Regions from separate parts of the Gordonia sp. PDNC005 genome, predicted to be linked through region 3. Evidence: predicted binding sites of a transcription regulator. Region 3 holds the regulator's gene; each other region holds the start of a gene.
The links. The regulator LexA, encoded in region 3, represses DNA repair genes until DNA is damaged. The targets are predictions, from matches to a motif close to CGAACANNTGTTCG.
Positions count from the first base shown of each region.

Region 1 (4,754 bases), 540 kb from region 3:
GCCGTCGTCCTGCGGGGTAAGGGCGGCAAGGAGCGGATCGTTCCGGTCGGCCGTCCTGCGCTCGCCGCGGTGGATGCGTATCTGGTGCGTGGCCGTCCAGCGTTGGTCAAGAAGGGGACACCCGCGCTGTTCCTCAACATTCGGGGTGGTCGGCTGTCGAGGCAGAGCGCATGGCAGGTCCTCGTTGACGCGGCCGACCGGGCCGGCATCACCAAGGACGTCTCGCCGCACACTCTGCGCCATAGTTTCGCGACCCATCTCCTGGACGGCGGAGCCGACGTCCGCGTGGTGCAGGAACTCCTCGGGCACTCGTCGGTCACGACCACGCAGGTCTACACGCTCGTCACCGTCACCACGATGCGCGAGGTGTACGCCACGGCCCATCCTCGAGCACGCTGACGCCTACTGATCTCTGTCGCGGCGTGCCCTCCACACAAGCGCTGCAGCGGCAATGACCAGGGCAACGCCGCCTGCCGCGCCGAGCCACACGAATGTGGCGTCGGATGATCGACCGGGATCGGCCGCGGAGGTCTCACAGCTCGGCGCCGCGGTGACTCCAGTCTTCGCGCGGAGTTCTGCGAAGAACTCCGGTCCGACCTCATCGGTCGGGACAGTCGGGCTGCAGTCGTCGTCGTACAGGTGCGCCCATCGCGACACATCGAGGTCCACGAACTCTCCGCCCCGAAACTCCTTAAGGGCGATGAAGTAGTCGGATCCGGTAGTGAACTCGCGCCAAGTAGAGATATCTGGGGTAGTCGCCACGCGCATAACCTCGCCGACACTGACGCCGCGGTACGCCTCGGTGACCTTGATATCGACCAGCGTGAGACGCAACGAACCGGTGACATCACGTTCGATGGTCTTCTGGTCCACCACTCGCCCCTTGGCGACCGCAGCATAGGTGCGCGCTCCATCGTTGCCGAGCGTGGAATCGATCCGAGCTTGATCGTCCTTGTAGCCCATACAGTCTGCCAACGCCGCACCCGCCCCGATCATCGACACAACACCGAGTGCAAACACGATGAGAGCGATCAACAACGCGGCCGGGCGACAATGACGCATATGACCGACTGTACGGAAACGCCGCTCAGAACGGTGGTGGCCCAGCGGAGTCGAATTCCACTTCGCGTGCCGCTTCCGTGCAGGCGCGGGTGAACCGACGCCTCGACCGCAACTGCATGCGGTAGGCGTGTTTGGCCTGTGTGCGGGTTCTGCTGCGCGTCGGTGCCTCGCTGGTGTCGACGCCGGGTTCTACGGGCGCGCCGTGTCGGCAGGGCAGAAGACCCAGGCCTGGTAGGAGCCAGTAGTTGCGCGCTCGGGCGCGGATGGTGTGGCCGGACGGGGTGGTGGTCTCGGTCCAGATGACACCGTTCGCGTCGATGATCTGGTCGTCGAGCCAGCCGGCGACATGGGTTTTCACCACGTGGTGGAACCGGCACTTCGGGCCGAGGTTGCATGGGCACGTCGGGCCGCCTGCTGCTGGGCGGTTGTGGTTGAACTCGGTGACGTGGTCGAGGTCGCAGTCCCACGCGGTCCGGTTGCAGCCGGGTACGGTGCATCGTCCGTGCACCGCGCGTGAGGCGGTGTCGGCGGCCGCGCCTGGACGGTAATCAGTCGGTCTCGCGGTGGCGGCGGTCAGATCGAGCGGCCGGACGACAGTGCCGGGCTTGGCTGCGATCTCGCGTGCGTGGTGAGCGTCGATGACGCCGTATCCGTCCATCCAGCCGGCCTTGGTGGACTCCCCGCTGAGGGTCGTCGCGTCGGCGATGACGTGGACGATCACCTTGGTGAACCGTTCACCGATCTCGGCGACGGTTGCCGCGACAGGGCAGTCGGGGTTGCCTCAGTTGCATACGAACGCGTCGCCGGTCATCCGGGCGACCGCTAGATCGGAGCGTCGTGCGCCGACCGACCGGGTGTCGTCGTCACAGGTCAGCGCTGCAGCGTCGGCATCGATGGCCTTCTTCGCGAGCAGGACCTGCTCCGGGTCGGCGGCGACGGTCAGGACCGACTCGTCGCCGTCGTGGGCGACGGTGACGCCCTTGCCGCGGGCGGTGCGGCTTTCGCGGACGGCGTCGGGGTCGTGTTCGGCGACGATCCGGCGGGCGGTGTCTCTGCCGGTGCTCCACGAGACGGCACCACTGTCGCGGAGTTCCTGGGCGAGGTCGGCGTCGACGGCGGCGATGGTGTCGGTGTCGTCGACCGCCGCGCACTGCTGGACGATCGTCTGGAAGGTGGCGAAGGAGATCAGGCCGTCGCGCAACAGTCCCGCCACGCGCGGGAGGCGATCAAGTGCGTCGAGTGCCAACTCGACCAGGGCCGACCCGGTGCTCTTACCGACCGACATGATCGCGGACACCTCGGCACCGAGCACGGTGGTGACGTTCAGCAGCAGCGTGTCGTCGCCGTCGGCTGCGGCGGTCTCACGACGAGCAGCGACCCCACCGATCATCTGCAGGCGACGCCACGCCAAGTTCGCCTCATCGGCGATCAGCGTCCGGACCGCGGAGAGATCGTCGAAGTCGTTGCCCGAGGTGACGACGCCGAGCGAACCGGTGATGGTGCTGGTCATTGTCGGACTCCTTTCGGCCTGCGGCGGGGAGGTGGAAGAAGAATTCGAACTGATGTTCTAATACTAACGCTGATCTCGAATGTCTGCAATAGGTAATTAGTGGGATGCGTGAGAAGCGTTCTCGACTAGGCCAAAGGGTCTGAGACTAGGCTCTTGTCGTCGCTCACCATGAACGATGCGCGGCTCGCCGACGGCGTCGCACCCCTTCGGGCGGCGACCCTCTAGGATTGCCAGTGGACCGTCGAACACTGAGAAGGAGCATCGGACAGGTGGACTACAAAGCCGGTGCCAAGGCGACGCAGGGCGAGCTCGACGTCCCCGCCGACAAGCTCGGACCGACCGGCCGTCCCTATCGCGACATCCCGGATCCGGCTCCGCGGGACAAGCACGGCCCAGCCGTCATCATCGCGATGTGCAATCAGAAGGGTGGCGTCGGCAAGACCACGTCGACCATCAACCTCGGAGCATCGCTGGCCGAGGCCGGCCGACGTGTGCTGCTCGTCGACCTGGATCCCCAAGGTGCGCTGTCCGCTGGACTCGGAGTGCCGCACCATGAGCTCGAGCAGACCGTCCACAATCTCCTCGTCCCGCCGTATGCGGCCACCGATGACGTGTTGATGCGTACTCGTGTCGACGGACTCGACCTTCTTCCGTCCAATATCGACCTGTCGGCCGCCGAGATTCAGCTCGTGACCGAGGTCGGTCGTGAGCAGGCGCTGGCGCGAGCACTGCATCCGGTCGCCGATCGGTACGACTACATCCTCATCGACTGCCAGCCGTCACTCGGTCTGCTGACGGTCAACGCGCTTGCGTGCGCCGACAACGTCTTGATCCCGATGGAGTGCGAGTACTTCAGCCTCCGTGGACTCGCTTTGCTCACCGACACGATCGACAAGGTGCACGACCGGCTCAACCCGCGATTGGAACTCGGCGGAATCGTCGTCACGATGTACGACCAGCGCACGCTCCACTCGCGGGACGTGATGCACCGTGTGGTCGAGGTGTTCGGCGACGCCGTCTTCGACACCGTCATCAATCGGACCGTGCGGTTCCCGGAGACGTCGGTAGCCGGCGAACCGATCACGTCGTGGGCGCCCAAATCGTCGGGCGCGGCCGCGTACCGCAGTCTTGCGCGAGAGGTGATCGCGCACAACGAAACGCGCACGTGACGCAGACTCCCGTCCTCGACGAGGCGGCCCAGGACGATCCTGATCAGGACGTTACTGAGGCCGATCCCGCGAACGACGGGAAGTTCACGGTCAAGCTGACCAATTTCACGGGCCCGTTCGACCTGTTGTTGAACTTGATCAGTCAGCACCGCCTCGACGTGACCGAAGTGGCCCTGCACGTGGTCACCGACGATTTCATCGCCTACACCAAGGCGCTCGGTCCCGACTCCGATCTTGAGCAGACCACCGAGTTCCTGGTGATCGCGGCAACGCTGCTCGATCTGAAGGCGGCGCGACTGCTGCCGTCGGGTGAGGTGGACGACCCGGAGGACCTTGCGCTCCTCGAGGCGCGCGACCTGCTGTTCGCGCGACTTCTGCAGTATCGAGCGTTCAAACAGGTCGCAGTCCTGTTCGCCGAGCTGGAAGCTGCTGCACTGCAACGCTACCCACGTGCAGTATCGCTTGATGACCGCTACGTGGACTTGCTGCCCGAGGTGACGATCGGTGTCGACGTCGCGCAGTTCGCGCAGATCGCCGCAACGGCGATCGCACCGAAGCCGATTCCGACGGTCGGACTCGATCACCTGCACGGGTCGCCGGTGTCGGTGCCGGAACAGGCCAAACGACTGTCGGAACTCCTGGCGGACGCGAAAGGGGAGTGGCTCAGCTTCTCCCAACTCGTCGCGGAGTGCACCAGCGGACTCGAAGTGGTCGCGCGATTCCTCGGTCTGCTCGAGTTGTATCGCGAACGAGCCGTTCTCTTCTCCCAGCCGGAGGCGCTGGGTGAACTCAAAGTGGTCTGGAGCAGCGATCGCGACACCGACGAGATCGACATCGACACCACGGAAGACTATGGGTGAGGGAACACCGATGACCGAGAACCCCGCAGATGTCGGCGTCGACGACCTCGACCGGCTCGACGACGACGAACTCCGGTCGGCGCTCGAAGCCGTCCTCCTGGTCGTCGACACGCCGGTCACAGCTGAGGAACTCGCTAACGCCGTCAAGGACGA
Region 1 is NZ_CP070351.1:1,979,845-1,984,598, reverse strand. Features, by position in the region: gene xerD (site-specific tyrosine recombinase XerD) at 1-399, shown strand, start outside; gene JVX90_RS09460 (hypothetical protein) at 403-1,062, opposite strand; gene JVX90_RS09455 (hypothetical protein) at 1,088-1,783, opposite strand; gene JVX90_RS09450 (DUF222 domain-containing protein) at 1,844-2,572, opposite strand; gene JVX90_RS09445 (ParA family protein) at 2,842-3,741, shown strand; gene JVX90_RS09440 (segregation/condensation protein A) at 3,738-4,601, shown strand; gene scpB (SMC-Scp complex subunit ScpB) at 4,612-4,754, shown strand, end outside.
Region 1: JVX90_RS09450 (DUF222 domain-containing protein) is a predicted target of LexA. The motif match lies at 2,618-2,631, and genes of this name have one in related genera.

Region 2 (4,754 bases), 2.1 Mb from region 3:
CGCTCGTCGACGACGTGGTCGACGTCGCGAAGGCCGCCGCCGATGCGGGCCTGCGGGTGAGCGGTGTGTTCACCTTCCCCGGCCACAGCTACGGGCCCGACGCTCAGGTGCCCGCGGCGACGCAGGAGGCGACAACTCTGCGGGATGCGGCCGACCTCCTCACCGAGGCCGGATTCCGCGTGGACGTCCGCAGTGGTGGGTCCACTCCGAGCGCGCTGCTGTCCGACGCCGACGTGCTCACCGAAGCCCGGCCGGGCGTCTACGTGTTCGGCGACGCCCAGCAGTGGGAGCTCGGGCGTATCGAACCCGACGACATCGCGCTCACCGTGCTCGCCACGGTTGTCAGCAGGCACGAGGGCCCGGCCAACCGCCGCATCGTCCTCGACTCCGGAAGCAAAGTGCTCGGCAGCGACCGTCCGGGGTGGACCACCGGGTTCGCGCGGCTGCGCGATCATCCGGACGCGCGAGTCACGGCCCTGTCGGAGCACCACGCGACGGTCGAGTTCCCCAAGCGTGCGGCGCTGCCGGCGCTCGGCTCGCGCATCCGGGTTGTCCCCAACCACGTGTGCCCGGTGTTGAACCTCGTCGACGACGTCGCGGTGGCGCGCGGCGGGCTCGTCGTCGGACGATGGACTGTCGCCGCGCGCGGCCGCAACAGCTGAGCGGGCGGGCCATGGCCGACGATCGGGACACCAGACGGCAGACTGTCGTCGCGATGCGTCGGGTTCGGGACCGGATCGACCGCGAATTCGACAAGCCGCTCAACGTGGAAGAACTCGCGAGCGGCGTGTTCATGTCGGCAGGCCACCTGAGCCGCGAGTTCAAACGTGTCTACGGGGAATCGCCGTACTCGTATCTGATGACGCGGCGGGTGGAACGTGCGATGACGTTGCTCAGGCGGGGCGACATGTCTGTGACCGAGGTCTGCTTCGCGGTCGGGTCGTCGTCGCTGGGGACGTTCAGCACCAGATTCACCGAGCTCGTCGGCGTGCCGCCGAGCGTGTATCAGCGCAACAACGGGAGCGAATGGGACGGCGTCCCCGCATGCCTCGCCAAACAGGTCGCAAGACCGGTCAGGAATCGAGAAGCGCGTCGTCCGACCGCCGAATAACGTCGACGGCATGACCATGAACGTGAAGATCCAGTACGCATTCCTCCCTCACAACGACGCCGACGAATCGCTGAAGTTCTACCGCGACATGCTCGGCTTCGAGGTCCGTAAGGACGTCGGCTACAACGACCTCCGGTGGATCACCTTGGGACCCGTCGGGCAGAGCGACGTGTCGATCGTGCTTCACCCGCCGGCCGTCGACCCCGGCATCACCGACGCCGAGCGGGCGACCATCCTCGATCTCATGGCGAAGGGGTCGTACGGCGCGGTGACTCTCGCCTCCGACGACCTCGACGCGCTGTTCGAGAAGGTCGCCGCGGCCGGAGCCGACGTGGTGCAGGAGCCGACCGACCAGAACTACGGGGTCCGCGACTGCGCGTTCCGCGACCCGTCGGGCAACCTCGTCCGCATCGACCAGCTCTGACCCTTCCAGGCCACGTACGGACCCGACACCTTCGCGGTGTCGGGTCCGTACTCGCGTGACACCTATGCGGTGATCTTGGTCTGCTCGTCGATCTGGTCCATGGCCTTCTGCAGCGCGTCGGCCTGATCCTCATTGCTGGTGGCGTTCAGCTGGAGGACGTACACGGCGTCGGCGGCCTCGATGACGACGGTCTGCTGCGCGGTGAGCACCGTCATGCCCTTGAGGGTGTACTGCCCGGCCATCTTGTACGACCCGAATCCGGACAGCGTGGACTTGTGTCCCGACCCGATCTCACTGAAGTCGTCGAGGTTGCGGAGTTCGCCCGGCGCGAGTTCGAAGAGCTTGTCCACGTCGACGGGGCCGGTCAGTTTCGAGAACAACGCCACGATGTTCGCGGTGTAGTTGGAGCCCTGAGCGCCGGAGTACTTGATCGCGCCGAGGGCGTACTCGGGCAGGTCGCTCTTCTCGACCTGTGCCCAGCCGTCGGGTGTAGGCATGTCGACGCTGGGAGCACCGTCCTCTCCCGGGGTCGCCTTCGTCTCGGTGATGCCCTGTTCTTTGATGTAGTCGGCGATCGTCGGGTTCGCACCCGTGCTGCTGGACGTCGTCGGAGCAGAGCTGGTGGTCGCCGTGGGCGTCGTCGAGTTGCTCGTGGTGGAAGCGGAGCTGCTCGACGAGTCGTCCTTGCTGCACGAGGCGACTCCTACGACAAGCGCGCAGGCCGATGCGGTGACGACGAGTCCGCGCATGAGAGTAGAGATTGTCACTTCAGTCCTCCTGGTCCAGTGATGTCCGGAAACTTCCGACGCCGCCGATGACGTCGTGAACACGCTCAGCGTAGGAGTCGTCGCTTGGAGAACAGTTGGAACGACTGGCTTTCCCCAGAATCGAACGGATTTACGAAAACGCTATGATTTGTCGCACAATAGGTTTACACTGGAGATAACAGCAAAACCGGACACTACCCAAGGCTCTCTGAAGGGGGGGGCGAACGCCATGATCGACACATTTGATCTCCCCGATTCGCCTCTCGAACTGGCTCACCTGCAGGATGAGGTGGCCGCGAAGCTCTCGTCGGTGTCGCTTACGGCGATGACCGACGACGATGTCCTGCTCGCTGCGGATGTTCTTGAGCGTTCGCACCGTCGGGCGGACGGCGTGGACGCCCGCCTCTTCGCGGAGGTCTCTACCCGCGGCGCGTACCGCAAGGCGGGAGCGCAGACGCCGGGCAAGTACCTGACTTCCGCGCTGCGCCTCGGTGTCGGGGCGAGCAAGCGCCGTCTGACTGCGGCGTTGGCGATCAGCCCGATGTACAACTTCTCCGGCGATCAGCTTGACCCGGTCTTGCCGGCCACCGCCGCCGCCGTTGCCGATGGCGACCTGTCGGTCGACCACGTCAATGAGATCGTCGCCGTGATCGAGGAGATCCCCGCCGCCATCCCGGCCGAGGACAAGGCTCGTGCCGAAGCTGAGCTCGCCGAACTGTCCCGCGACCTGACCCCGGAGGGCACCCGCGAAGTCGGACGCCGCATCCTGGCCCACCTCGACCCCGACGGCTCCCTGACTGACGACGCTGACCGCGCCCGGACCCGAGGATTCGCGATCCAACCGCAGGACAAGCGCCTGATGTCCAAGATCCGGGCACAACTGTCGCCGGCGCTTCGCGCCAAGCTCGAAGCAATCCTCACCCTCTGGGCAGAACCCGGGATGAACAACCCCGACGACCCCGAGTCACCCCGCGGCGCCGCCTACGGCGCCGACGCCGAGGCACTCTCCGCCGCCCGCGAACGGGATGTCCGGTCGCAGTCCCAGCGCAACCATGACGCACTCGAAGCAATGCTCGACCACCTCCTCGCCAACGGCGCCCTCGGCGACTCCGTCGCCCTCCCGTCGCATTTGGTGGTCACCGCATCGCTCGAAGACCTCGAAAACCGGGCAGGTGTTGCGGTCACCGCGACCGGCACGCGTCTGCCCGTGGCCGATCTGGTCGACCTCGCCGTCGACGCGACCCCGTGGCTCGAAGTGTTCGAGGGCCAGTCGTCGCAGGTTCTGTACCTGGGTCGCGGCAAGCGTCTGGCGTCGCTGGCGCAACGCCTAGCTTTGTTCGGCCGGGACCGCGGCTGCACCGCACCCGGCTGCACCACCCCGTGGTCCCGCACCCAGGCGCATCACATGCCCGACTGGCAAGACGGCGGCCCGACCGACATCGACCACCTGGGCGGTGCGTGCGGAGGACATAACCGCAGCGTCTCCACCACACCCGGCGGATGGGAGACCACCATCCTGACCTCGGGCCCGTTCAAGGGCCGGGTCGGCTGGCGACCCACCGGCTCGAACGAGCCGTGGAAGGTCAACCACTCGCTGCAGCCGGAGAAGCTCCTCCCGGCGATCCGGGCCACCCAGTCCGGATCGGCAGTGGAGAAGTGGCTCTCCTGCCGAATCCCGGCACCACCACCGGGACCACCGGCCCCACCCGGGGTCGACGTGGTGCGCAACCCCGCCTGAGCTGCTCAGGCGGGGGCACCGCCATGCCCGGACCCTGTGCGTGGCTCGAACACCCACGGTTCGCGAGGAAGTCGGGCCGGGTCGAAGCGTGATGCGAGGACGTCGATGGTGACCGCCTCACCCTCGCCGGCCATGCCCAGCGACGCCGCGATCATGGACAGGACCCCGGCCGAGTCGACTCCCTGCTCGGCGAGGTCGGACAGAGTGACGGCGCCGTCCCGTTTGGCCAGACGCGCTCCGTTCCTGTTCAGGACCATCGGGACGTGCACGTACTCCGGCGGCGTCGCACTGAGTAGCGTCGCGAGATAGGCCTGCCGGGGTGCCGAGCTCAGCAAGTCGTCGCCCCTGACCACCTGGTCGACGCCGGTCGCGGTGTCGTCGACGACCACGGCCAGGTTGTACGCGGGCGTCCCGTCGTTGCGACGCAGGACGAAGTCGTCGACGTCGCCGGTGAACGGACCGTGCAGCGCATCGTGGACGGTGAACTCCGTGACATCGGCACGCAACCGGATCGCCGCCGGGCGGGTGCGGCGCCGCTCATCACGCTCGGCATCGGTCAGGTCGCGGCAGGTGCCGGGGTAGGCGCCCTGCGGGGCGTGCGGCGCGGACGGTGCGTCGAGGATCTCCCGGCGCGTGCAGAAGCACTCGAAAGTGCGACCTTCCGCGGTCAATCCGTCGACCACCGCGGTGTACACATCGCGGCGCTCGGACTGA
Region 2 is NZ_CP070351.1:3,543,063-3,547,816, reverse strand. Features, by position in the region: gene JVX90_RS17100 (alanine racemase) at 1-662, shown strand, start outside; gene JVX90_RS17095 (AraC family transcriptional regulator) at 674-1,111, shown strand; gene JVX90_RS17090 (VOC family protein) at 1,128-1,535, shown strand; gene JVX90_RS17085 (LpqN/LpqT family lipoprotein) at 1,598-2,302, opposite strand; gene JVX90_RS17080 (HNH endonuclease signature motif containing protein) at 2,532-4,040, shown strand; gene gluQRS (tRNA glutamyl-Q(34) synthetase GluQRS) at 4,046-4,754, opposite strand, start outside.
Region 2: JVX90_RS17080 (HNH endonuclease signature motif containing protein) is a predicted target of LexA. The motif match lies at 2,424-2,437, and genes of this name have one in related genera.

Region 3 (4,754 bases):
GACCAGTTGCAGGCGCGCGTCGCCGCTCACCGCGGTCGCGGCCTGGTACGTGGTGCTACCGGCGTCGAAGAGGACCGAGCCTCCGGTGGCAGGCAGGAAGCGTTGCGCCGCGACGCCGATCGCCGCCTTCTCGGACTGCCGCGCGGCCTCTCGCGACGGGAGGTCCGGTTCGTCGACGACGGCGGCGACGTCGAGCCGCACCGCTCCGCCGTGCACTCGCATCAGGCTGCCGGAACGCTGCAGTACTGCGAGGTCGCGACGGACGGTTTCGCCGGTGACCGCGAATCGTTCCGCCAACTCGGCGACGGACACGCGGCCGCGTTGGCGGACCTCGTTCGCGATCGCTTGTTGGCGTTCTTCGGCGTACATGTGACTACTCCTGGTCAGCTACGTGCTGGCGTGTTGATTCATCTGTATTTACTTGGATTACATCTTTGTTTACTCCCGTACTGTCGGGGGCGTCAAGGACTTCTTGTAATCTCTCTCACATGACCAAGATCGATGCCGCGCCCGTGCAGTCCGCAGACAATCCGTTCGCCGCCAGCTCAGTCGTGACCGGAACTCCGGTGGTCGGAGGGCTCGCGTACGGCCCGATCATCCGCGTCGGCGAGCGGCCCACGTACGACGCAGCAGCCGCGCCCGTCGCCGAGGGGGAGCGTGAGTCCGAGACCACCCGTTTCGTCGACGCCGCGACTGTCGTGGCTGCACGGCTCTCCGACCGGGCATCACACAGCACCGGCGTCTCTGCTGAAGTCCTCACTGCGACAGCGGGTCTCGCGCGCGATCGAGGATGGATCGGTGCGGCGTCCAAGCTGATCGCCGCAGGCAGACCGGCGCCGGCCGCCGCAGCGGCGGCCACCGAACAGTTCGTCGAGATGTTCACCAAACTCGGTGGTCTGATGGCCGAGCGGGTGACCGACCTGCGCGATGTCCGTGACCGCGTGATCGCCGAACTCCTCGGCCTTCCGGAGCCGGGCATCCCGACACCCGAGGTGCCGTCCATCTTGTGCGCCGACGATCTCGCGCCGGCGGACACCGCAGGGCTCGATCCTGCGTTGGTCGTGGGGTTGGCGATGCGGCTCGGCGGACCGAGCAGTCACACGGCCATCATCGCGCGTCAGCTCGGCATCCCGTGCATCGTCGCGGCGGCCGATCTCGACGACATCCCCACCGGAGCACACGGGTACGTCGACGGCGCAACGGGCACGATCGGCATCAATCCCGACGACGCGTTGATCTCAGCCGCGATCGCGGCGGCGCGGGAGCAGTCGGAGAAGGTCGCCGCCTGGCGGGGTCCCGGTGCCACGGCCGACGGTGAGCCGGTGCTCATTCTCGCGAATGTGGCCGACGGAGTGTCGGCGCGAGCCGCGGCCGAGGCGCCAGTCCAGGGAGTCGGCCTGTTTCGCACGGAGCTCGCATTTCTGGACCGCGCGACCGAGCCGACGCTCGAAGAGCAGACCGCGCTGTATCGCGAGGTCATCGACGCATTCGATGGACAGAAAGTGGTCATTCGAACTCTCGACGCCGGCTCGGACAAGCCGCTGAAGTTCGTCGCCAGCGCCGACGAGCCGAATCCGGCGATGGGCGTCCGAGGCAATCGGATCGTCTCCACGTACCCGGAGATCCGGAACGGCCAGCTCGATGCGCTCGCAGCCGCGGCGCAAGGGGCGGGAGCTGTTCCGTGGGTGATGGCGCCGATGATCGCAACCGTCGACGAGGCTCGCGAATTCGCCGGTCAGGTCCGTGATCGGGGCATGGTCCCCGGCGTCATGATCGAAGTGCCCTCCGCGGCGATACTGGCCGACAAGATCTTGGCCGAAGTCGACTTCGTGTCGGTCGGGACCAATGACCTGACCCAGTACACGATGGCGGCCGATCGCATGTCGCCGGAGCTCGCATCGCTCACCGATCCGTGGCAGCCCGCTGTCCTCGCGCTCATCGCGATGATCGGTGAGGCGGGAGAGAAGCAGGCCAAGTCCGTCGGTGTCTGCGGTGAGGCCGCGGCAGATCCGTTGTTGGCCTGCGTCCTGGTCGGGCTCGGTGTGCGATCCCTGTCATCGGCCCCCGCGGCGTCGGCCGCCGTTGGACTCAAGCTGGGCGGCGTGACCCTGCAGCAGTGCCGTGAGGCCGCGGCCGCAGCGCTCGCGGCGACCAGCGCGTCGGGCGCGCGTGACGCTGCACGCGCGGTGGTCGGCGCCTGACGAGGGGCGCCGACCACAAGCGGTGATGCGTCAGATGCGACGCATCACCGTGACGACCTTGCCGAGGATCGCGGCGTCGTCGCCGGGGATCGGCTCGAAGTGCTCGTTGTGAGGGAGCAGCCACACGTGGCCGTCCTTGCGCTTGAAGGTCTTCACCGTGGCCTCGCCGTCGATCATGGCGGCGACGATGTCGCCGTTCTCTGCGACGTTCTGCTGACGGACGACGACCCAGTCGCCGTCGCAGATGGCGGCGTCGATCATCGACTCGCCGACCACCCGGAGCATGAACAGTGAGCCGTCGCCGACGAGTTCCTTCGGCATCGGGAACACTTCTTCGACTGCTTGCTCGGCGAGGATCGGACCGCCCGCGGCGATGCGGCCGAGCACTGGCACGAACGTCGGTGTCGGCAGCGACTCCGAGGACTCGTCGGCAGGGGGAGTGCGGTTGTCGTCGCGGACGTTCACCGCACGCGGACGATGAGGATCGCGCTTGAGCAGGCCGCGGCGTTCCAGTGTGCGCAACTGGTGTGCCACCGACGATGTCGACGTGAGGCCGACGGCTTCGCCGATCTCGCGGATGCTCGGCGGGTAGCCGCGTTCCCGGACCGACTTCCGGATCACCTCGAGCACTTCACGCTGACGCTGAGTCAGCGACGCCTCCAGGGTGGAGGTCGAGAGCAGGGGATCTGGATTGTCCGCCATCATCGGTCCTTTCCATTCGAACATCGCGTGTGAACTGACCTCGACGTTAGTCGACTGGATCACAGATTTCAAACAATTGTTCGACGTGTTGCTGACTTTGTCAGACCCATGGTGTTAACTATCGAACAAAGGTTCTTCGAACAGTTGATCGAACAGGAGGCTCCGATGAGTCAGGCACTGATCACCCGCCCCGCAGCCGGTATCGCTCGCGGACCCCAGAATGCGCGTGTTGCAGCGATGACCTGCGATATCCCGCTCGTCGAGGCGCGTCGGATCGATCACACGACTCCGCGTGTGGATGGAGACGTGTGCCGTCCGACGGGACGAGGGCGACGGCGATCGGCGGGTGTCGATTCGCTCAAGCACGAGCCGGAGGCTCAGTGGGAGGCGCGTGATCGTGGCGTCGTCCGGTCCGGTCGAGCCTCCCGTTCGGCCGGGGCCGCAGCGATGACGAACCGTTCGAACATCGAGGCCGTGTTCCGTCGTCGTCGGGTGGTCGGTGCGGTGCTTCTCGGTGCGGTCTTGGCCGGCGCGGTGTGGATCCTTGCGATCATCGGTGGTTCGTATCAGGATGCCGCGACGTCGGATGTTCCGGCGGCGACTCAAGTGATTCACGTCAGGTCGGGTGAGTCGTTGACTGACGTCGCACGCCGGATAGCGCCGGAGCTGCCCGCTGCGGGCGTCGTTGCACAGTTGCGTGCGATGAACGGGCTGGAGACTTCAGGTCTCCGCGTGAGTCAGTCGCTGGTGGCTCCCGCGTACTGACCTGAGTGCGACGGACGTTATCATCGGGGGATGCGCTGCCCGTTCTGCAAGAACGACGACACACGAGTGGTGGACTCCCGCGTTGCCGATGACGGCTTGGCGATCCGCCGCCGTCGGTCATGCGCGGAATGCGGTCGACGCTTCAGCACAGTCGAGGCGGCAGTGCTGTCCGTTGTGAAGCGGAACGGTATCACCGAGCCTTTCAGTCGCGAGAAGGTCATGAAGGGCGTCCGCCGGGCGTGTCAGGGCCGCAGTGTCGACGAAGACGCACTCGCCAAACTCGCCTCGCAGGTGGAGGACACTGTGCGCGGCCTCGGTTCGGCCGAGATCCCCAGTAATGAGGTCGGACTCGCGATCCTGCGTCCGCTCCGTGACCTCGACGAGGTCGCCTACCTGCGGTTCGCCTCGGTCTACAAGTCGTTCGAATCGGCCGACGACTTCCAGAAGGAGATCAACGAGCTCCGCGAGCGCGTCTGACTCCCTCAGAACTGAGTGATTGCCTTGAGCACCCGTTTCTCGGATATCGGGCCCGCAGTGCCGAGCTGCTGTGCGAACAGGCTCACTCGCAGTTCCTCCAACTGCCACTGGACGAGATCGTTCAGGGCATCTTGTCGAGCCTCCGGTACCTGCGCCAGCCGCTGATTCCATGCAGCGATCACGCGGTCGACGACGACCATGCCCTGATTGTCGCGCGCGGCCGAGCCGGGGAGTGATTCCAGGCGGAGCCGTGCAGCCGTCAGGTAACGCGGCAGTGATCGAAGCGCCGACCCTGGAGTGACGGCGATGAATCCGTCGAACACGAGATTGGCTGCCTGATCGGCGACGTCGTCCGCTGCGAGCGAGCCCGTGCGCGAATCGATGGTGCGCCGGAGCTCGGAGTACTCCGCGAGCGTCGCGACTGCGAGGTCGAAGTACTCGGGTGCCAACGAGCGCACCGTCGGTGCGATCCGACCGGACATGGCCGCGAAGTCGGAGGGGCTGCGGAGGTCGCCGAGTGTGGTCTCGCGTGCGAGGACATCTGCCACTGCCCGCCGTGTGCAGTCCGCGAGCAGTGCGTCGACGTCTTGGTACGGGCTCTGACTGAGC
Region 3 is NZ_CP070351.1:1,444,835-1,449,588, forward strand. Features, by position in the region: gene JVX90_RS06850 (DeoR/GlpR family DNA-binding transcription regulator) at 1-369, opposite strand, end outside; gene JVX90_RS06855 (putative PEP-binding protein) at 489-2,201, shown strand; gene lexA (transcriptional repressor LexA) at 2,232-2,903, opposite strand; gene JVX90_RS20545 (LysM peptidoglycan-binding domain-containing protein) at 3,069-3,668, shown strand; gene nrdR (transcriptional regulator NrdR) at 3,699-4,145, shown strand; gene hrpA (ATP-dependent RNA helicase HrpA) at 4,151-4,754, opposite strand, start outside.